Regions from separate parts of the Stenotrophomonas sp. TWI587 genome, predicted to be linked through region 1. Evidence: predicted binding sites of a transcription regulator. Region 1 holds the regulator's gene; the other holds the start of a gene.
The links. The regulator FliA, encoded in region 1, starts transcription of late flagellar genes. The targets are predictions, from matches to a motif close to TAAAGTTTNNCNNNCNNNGGCCGATAA.
Positions count from the first base shown of each region.

Region 2: a site for FliA is predicted at 1,966-1,992, ahead of ABE464_RS09590 (methyl-accepting chemotaxis protein). Genes of this name have one in related genera too.

Region 1 is NZ_JBDJMW010000001.1:542,677-546,080, reverse strand. It holds gene ABE464_RS02515 (AAA family ATPase) at 1-854, shown strand, start outside; gene ABE464_RS02510 (MinD/ParA family protein) at 841-1,728, shown strand; gene ABE464_RS02505 (RNA polymerase sigma factor FliA) at 1,725-2,471, shown strand; gene cheY (chemotaxis response regulator CheY) at 2,488-2,880, shown strand; gene ABE464_RS02495 (protein phosphatase CheZ) at 2,880-3,404, shown strand, end outside.
Region 2 is NZ_JBDJMW010000005.1:48,462-51,865, forward strand. It holds gene ABE464_RS09575 (hypothetical protein) at 1-146, shown strand, start outside; gene ABE464_RS09580 (M23 family metallopeptidase) at 147-839, opposite strand; gene ABE464_RS09585 (L,D-transpeptidase) at 844-1,818, opposite strand; gene ABE464_RS09590 (methyl-accepting chemotaxis protein) at 2,022-3,404, shown strand, end outside.

The DNA.
Region 1 (3,404 bases):
TCGAGCGTGAAATGCACCGCTTCACCGACGAGCGCCTGCGCGGCTCGCCGGTACGCGCCGCCGCACTGGACCTGATGGACGAATATGGCTTCGATGCCGGTATCAGCCGCGACGTGGCCATGCAGATCCCGCTGGACACCGAAGCCCACCGTGGCCGTGGCCTGATGTTGGGGTTGCTGTCCAAGAAGCTGCCGATCGCCCCGGTCGACCCGCTCGAAGCGGGCGGCGTGATCGCCCTGGTCGGCCCCACCGGTGCCGGCAAGACCACCACCATCGCCAAGCTGGCCTCGCGCTTCGCCGAAGCCCATGCCGCCCGCGATGTGGCCCTGGTCACCACCGATACCGGCCGCATCGGCGCCCGCGAGCAGCTGTACGGCTTCGGCCGCCAGCTCGGCATCGCCGTCCACGAGGCCAGCAGTGGAAGCGATCTGAACCAGCTGCTGGAACGCCTGAAGGACTACAAGCTGGTCCTGATCGACACCGCCGGCCTGGGCCCGCGCGACCGTGCGCTGGCCGCCCAGCTGCAGTGGCTGCGGGCCGCCGAGCAGATCCGCACCCTGCTGGTACTGCCGGCCAACACCAGTTTCGGCGACATGGACGAGGTGGTCCGCCGCTTCAGCGCCGCCAACCCGCAGGGTGTGGTGCTGAGCAAGCTGGACGAGACCGGTCGCTTCGGTACCGCCCTGTCGGTGGCCGTCGACCACCGCCTGCCGATCACCTGGGTCACCGATGGCCAGGACGTTCCTGAAGACCTGCACCGTGCCAGTGCGGCCAATCTTGTACTTCGCCTTGAAGATTTGCGCCGCGCGGCCGATATGCCCTGCAACCCGGAGTTGAACCATGCCGTCGCGTGAGTACGCCAAGCTGACCCAGACCTTCCCGTTGTCGGCTACCCGAAGCCAGCCGCTGGGCCCGGTCCGCACCATCGCCGTCACCGGCGGCAAGGGCGGCGTGGGCAAAACGAACGTTTCGGCCAATCTGGCCGTGGCGCTGGCGAGCATGGGCAAACGCACCCTGCTGCTGGATGCCGACCTGGCCCTGGCCAACGTCGATGTGATCCTGGGCCTGAAGCCGACGGTGACCCTGGCCGACCTGGTCGCCGGGCGCTGCACGCTGGAGGAGGTCATCATCGAAGGCCCCGGCGGCGTGCTGGTGGTGCCGGCCGCCTCGGGCCGCCGCAACATGGCCGAGCTGCAGCAGGCCGAGCACATCGGCCTGGTCAACGTGTTCTCCGAGCTGGAGCGCGAACTGGACATCATGGTCGTGGACACGGCCGCGGGCATCACCGACGGCGTGCTGACCTTCTGCCAGGCCGCCCAGGACACCGTCGTCGTGGTCTGCGATGAGCCGGCCTCGATCACCGACGCCTACGCCTTGATCAAGGTGCTCTCGCGCGAACGCGGCGTGGACCGGATCCAGGTGGTCGCCAACATGGTGCGCGACCCGAATGAAGGCCGGGTGCTGTACGAGAAGCTGACCCGCGTCTGCGAGAAGTTCCTCGCCGATGTGTCGCTCAACTACCTGGGCTGTGTGCCGCAGGACGACTGGCTGCGCCTGTCGGTCCAGCGCCAGCAGCCGGTGGTGAAGGCCTACCCGTCCAGCCCCTCGGCGCTGGCATTGACCGAGATCGCACGCCGTACCGCACGCTGGCAGGCCCCGACCGAGCCACGTGGCGGCGTCGAGTTCTTCCTGGAACGCATCCTCAAGCAACGCGGGGTGACCGCATGAAAGGCGCCGCACAGTACAAAGAGGTCCAGCGGGTCGCCGCGAACGAGTGCATTGCCCAGCACTCCGACCTGGTCCGCCGTATCGCCCATCACCTGGCGGCACGCCTGCCGGCGAGCGTGGAAGTGGACGACCTGATCCAGGCCGGCATGATGGGCCTGATCGAAGCGTCGCGCAGCTACGACGCCGACCAGGGCGCCTCGTTCGAGACCTATGCCTCGATCCGCATCCGTGGCTCGATGATCGATGAGATCCGCCGTGGTGACTGGGTGCCGCGCTCGGTCCATCGCCGGGCCCGCGACGCCGCCGCCACCATCCGCCGGCTCGAACAGAGCACCGGCCGTGCCGCCAGCGCCACGGAAGTGGCCGCCGCGATGGACATGCCGCTGCCCGACTATCTGCGCCTGATGGAAGATGCCTCGCGCGGCCAGGTGCTGAGCCTGGAATCACGGATCGAAGACCAGGGCGAGCTGGACACCGTCGCCCAGGGCGGCCCGACCCCGCAGCAGGTGCTGGAGCGCGGTGAGTTCGGGCGGGAGCTGGGCAACGCGATCGGGCTGCTGCCCGAGCGCGAACAGCTGGTCCTGTCGCTGTACTACGAGCAGGAACTGAACCTGAAAGAGATCGGCGCCGTGTTGGGCGTCAGCGAATCGCGCGTGTGCCAGATCCATGGCCAGGCCGTATTGCGCCTGCGTGGCCGACTGAAAATCTTCGAGGCGGCCGACGCCGGCCTCGAGAACCATTAAGACCGAGGAAAGAGCTTTGGACAAGAACATGCGTATCCTGATCGTCGACGATTTTTCGACCATGCGTCGTATCGTCAAGAACCTGCTGGGCGATCTGGGCTTCACCAACACGGCCGAAGCCGAGGACGGGCATGCCGCGCTGATGCTGTTGCAGAGCCAGCCGTTCGATTTCGTGGTCACCGACTGGAACATGCCGGTGATGACGGGCATCGACCTGCTCAAGGCCATCCGCGCCGACGCCAAGCTCAAGACGCTGCCGGTGTTGATGGTGACCGCTGAAGCCAAGCGCGAGCAGATCATCGAAGCGGCCCAGAACGGCGTCAACGGCTACATCATCAAGCCGTTCACCGCCCAGACCCTGGAAGAAAAGCTCGGCAAGATCTTCGAGCGTCTGGCGGCGAGCGCCTGATGGAAACCCTGAGCGACAAATCAGCGCTGGTGCAGCGCCTGCAGGATGCACTGGCCGCGCTGGAATCAGGCGACGAAGCGGCGTGGCGTCAGGAAATCGACGCACTCGCCGCACTGCGCACCCAGCCGATGATGGCCGGGTTGAACCGGCTCGCCCGCGAGCTGGGCCAGGCGCTGGGCGAGCTGCCCAGCCTGCCCAGCGAAGCCGGCGAACTGGACGATGCCTGCGCACGCCTGGATCACGTGGTGGCGATGACCGAACAGGCCACCCACCGCACCCTGGACCTGGCCGAAGAATGCCGCACGCTCACTGAGCAGCTGCGCGCCAATGGCTTGACGGCCGACCAGGACCAGCAGCTGGACCGCATACGCCACAACCTGACCGAGATCGCCCTCAGCCAGAGCTACCAGGATCTCACCGGGCAGATCATCCGCCGCGTGGTGGGCATCGTGCGTCGCGTGCATGAGGGCTTCGGTGCACTCGGGCTGCCGCCGCAGGACGACACCGCGCACAAGCGCGACAAC
Region 2 (3,404 bases), on a different contig from region 1:
ATCTTGCGTTGGGGCAGGACTACAGTAGTGGCCACTTCCAGTGGCGAGTGGACGCTGGTGAACTCAATGAGCGTCTGGACGCATTGCGCGGCCGTGCCTGGGAACTGGCACGGGCGATCCGGGATGCAACAGCCCGCCCGCGTTGATCACAACGCCTGCCGCCCCGTCAGCACCGGATAGGGGTTGATTGATTCGCCCTTCCACCACTGCTTTTCCGGGCCCAGTACATGGATCTCGAAATGCAGATGGGGTGCCTCCGGACTCGCGTTGCCCGTGCTGCCGACATAGCCGATCACCTCACCGCGCTTGACCGTCTTTTTCTCCGCCAGACCGTCGGCGTAGCGGTCCAGATGGGCGTAGTAATAGCAGTACCGACCGCTCGGTTCGAACTGGTACACGGTGAGCCCGCCCCGCACGCTGTCGAACAGTTTCTCGACGGTGCCGTCGGCGACCGCCAGCACCGGCGTGCCGTTCGGCGCCAGGATGTCGATGGCATCGTGCACGCGGCCATCGCTGCGCGCATCGGTGAAGGTGTCCTGCAACTGGTCCGCACGGATGCCCTGCACCGGCAGCAGCAGGGCCCCACCCGCAGTTGCAGGAGGCGATGCGACACCGCCGGCATCAGGCGCGGGCGGCAGGGGCGTGGTCGGGATAGGTGCGGGTGCGCGGGCCGGGGGGGATGGCGGCGGCGCATCGAGTGCGGCACGGGTGGAACTCGTGGCCGAGCCTACCTTCGCTGGTTCGGCGGCGCCGAGGCGGGCCGAGGGCCCTGGCCCCAGCAACCAATAGCCGACCACACCCAGCACCAGGCCCACCGCCAGCAGTCGCAGGGTTTTCATGCGCTTACTCCTGCATCACCACGGGCACGGAGGCATCCACCGCGTCGGCCACCTGCAGCGCATCCCAGTTGGTTAGGCGCACACAGCCGTGCGACTCGGTCTTGCCGACGTGGCCAGGCTCGGGCGTGCCGTGCAGGCCGTAATGCGGCTTGGAAATGTCGATCCAGACCACGCCGACCGGATTGTTCGGGCCCGGCGGCAGCACCGCCTTGCTGTCGCCGGCCTTGGCGTCCCAGAACAGCTTGGGGTTGTAGTGGAAGGTGGGATCGCGCGAGATGCCGAGGATCTTCCACTTCCCGATCGGCAGCGGATCATGCTTGCTGCCGGAGGACACCGGGAACTGCGCATACACCTTGCCCTCGGCATCGAACAGCCGCAGCGTCGAGTCGGATTTGTCGATCACCAGCTTGCTGGCCTTGGCCAGCGGCGTGACGGCGATATTGGGCACCTGGATCACGCTGCCGGCCTTGCCCAGGTCCACCCCGGGATTGAGCGTCTTCAGCAGGTCGGGCGAGGCGTGGAAGCGTTCACCGAGCGCTTCCTCCACCGAGCCGAAGCCCAGCGATGTCAGCTTGGCCTGTTCGGCCGGGCCCTTCGGGACGGGCTGGAACGGGCCGGCCACATCCTCGGCCGTCAGCGTGTAGCGCACCAGCGGCGGGGCGCTGTCCGGCTGCAGGGCCTTCCAGGTCGCATCGTCCAGCTCACCGGTCACCTTGATACCGCGGGCGGCCTGGAAGCCAGACACCGCGCGCTTCTGGTTGGAACCCACTTCGCCATCGATCTGCCCGGGAGAGAAGTGCGCGCGGTCGAGAAGCACCTGGGCATGCAGGTCCGAGCGCGGCCCGGTGGCCAGCGGCGTGCCGGCCGTGGCGGTCGTCGGTGCCGCGGCAGGTGCCGTCTGCGCAACCGCCCAGACAGGGGCCGCCAAGGCCAGGGCGAGGGCGGACAGGCGGGCGATCTGATGCAGGCGAAGGGTCATCGGCGATTCCAGGAGAGACGTGCTTCCACCATGCCTGCCGGACATGCGCAGCGGCCGTGAAAAGCCTGACGCGCGGCTGAGCAGGGTCACGGCCTCAGCCAATGTGTCCGCTACGTGAACCCGTTCACCCGTTGACACGCCCACGGATCAAGGCCGCCCAGGGAAGGCCGATACCAGTGCACCCCCCACGTTTGGAAGTTGTCATGGATTATTTGCGGAACGTCAGCGTCGTCTGGCGGCTTGGCCTGGGCTTTGGCCTGTTGCTGCTGCTGGTGGCTGCGGTCGTCGCCATCGGCGCGACCGGCAGCGCGGAACAGAAACAGTCGATGCAGCAGGTGGTCGAGGTCAATGTGGCCAAGGTCCGGCTGCTGTCGGAAATGCTCGATGCCAACAACCAGATGATGGTGGTCCGCCGCGAGATGCTGATCCGCCAGGGCGATCGCCTGGCCGATGACGAAGTGCGCATCGCCAACCTGGTGAAGCGTTACGAGGCCAGCTGGACTGCCTACCAGGCGTTGCCCACCAATGCTGACGACAAGGCGATCGGCGACGCCATCGCGGCTGCACGTGCGGTCGCGCGCCCGCTCAACAAGCAGATGAGCGAACAGCTCAAGCAGGGCGATTTCGCCGGTGCCACCGCGTTGACGCTGGGCGCTGTGCAGGAAGCAGCCAACGCCTGGAACAAAGCCCTCGGCGATGGTGTGAGCTACGAAGAAACGCAGAGCCGCCAGGCGGCCGCCGAGGCGATCCGGCTGGGTGAGCGCACGTTCCTGCAGTTGCTGGTGCTGGGCGCGATCGCGCTGGTGGTCGGCATCACTGCCTCGGTGTTGATCGGACGCAGCTTGACCGGCCCGCTGGCACGCGCCGTCGGCTTGGCCACCCGCATGGCCAAGGGCGACCTGGAGCAGGACTTCCGCCTGGGCGGCCGCGACGAAATCACCCAGCTGGGCAATGCGATGGCCACCGTGCGTCAGACCGTCCAGGGCGCGATCACCGCGCAGCTGGACATGGCCGGCCAGCATGAAGCCGGCGCCATCAGCTACCGCATGGACGAGGCCGCCTTCCCGGGCGATTTCGGGCGCATGATCCGCGCGACCAATGAGCTGGTCGGTTCGCACGTGGCCGTCGAGTTCCACATGGTGGAGGTGATGCAGCGCTACGCCATCGGCGATCTGAGCCGCGATCTGGACAGCTATCCGGGCGAAAAGGCCGTGCTGACCACCACCATGGCCACCGTCAAGGACAGCCTGATGGCGATCAACCAGCAGATCGAAACGCTGGCTTCGGCGGCGCGCGCCGGTGATTTCTCGGTGCGTGGTAGCGAGCACAGCTTCCAGTTCCAGTTCCGCGCGATGGTCGCCCAGTTGAACGGGATGATGGCCAGCTCGCAGAGCAGCATCGCCGACCTGTCGCAGGTGCTGCGTGCGATCTCCACCGGCGATCTGACCTCGCGCATGGATGGTCACTACGAAGGCGTGTTCGCGCAGATGCGCGACGATGCCACCGTCACCGCCGTGCAGCTGACCGGCATCGTGCAGCAGATTCAGGGCGCGGCGGGCAGCATCAACGATGCCGCACAGGAACTG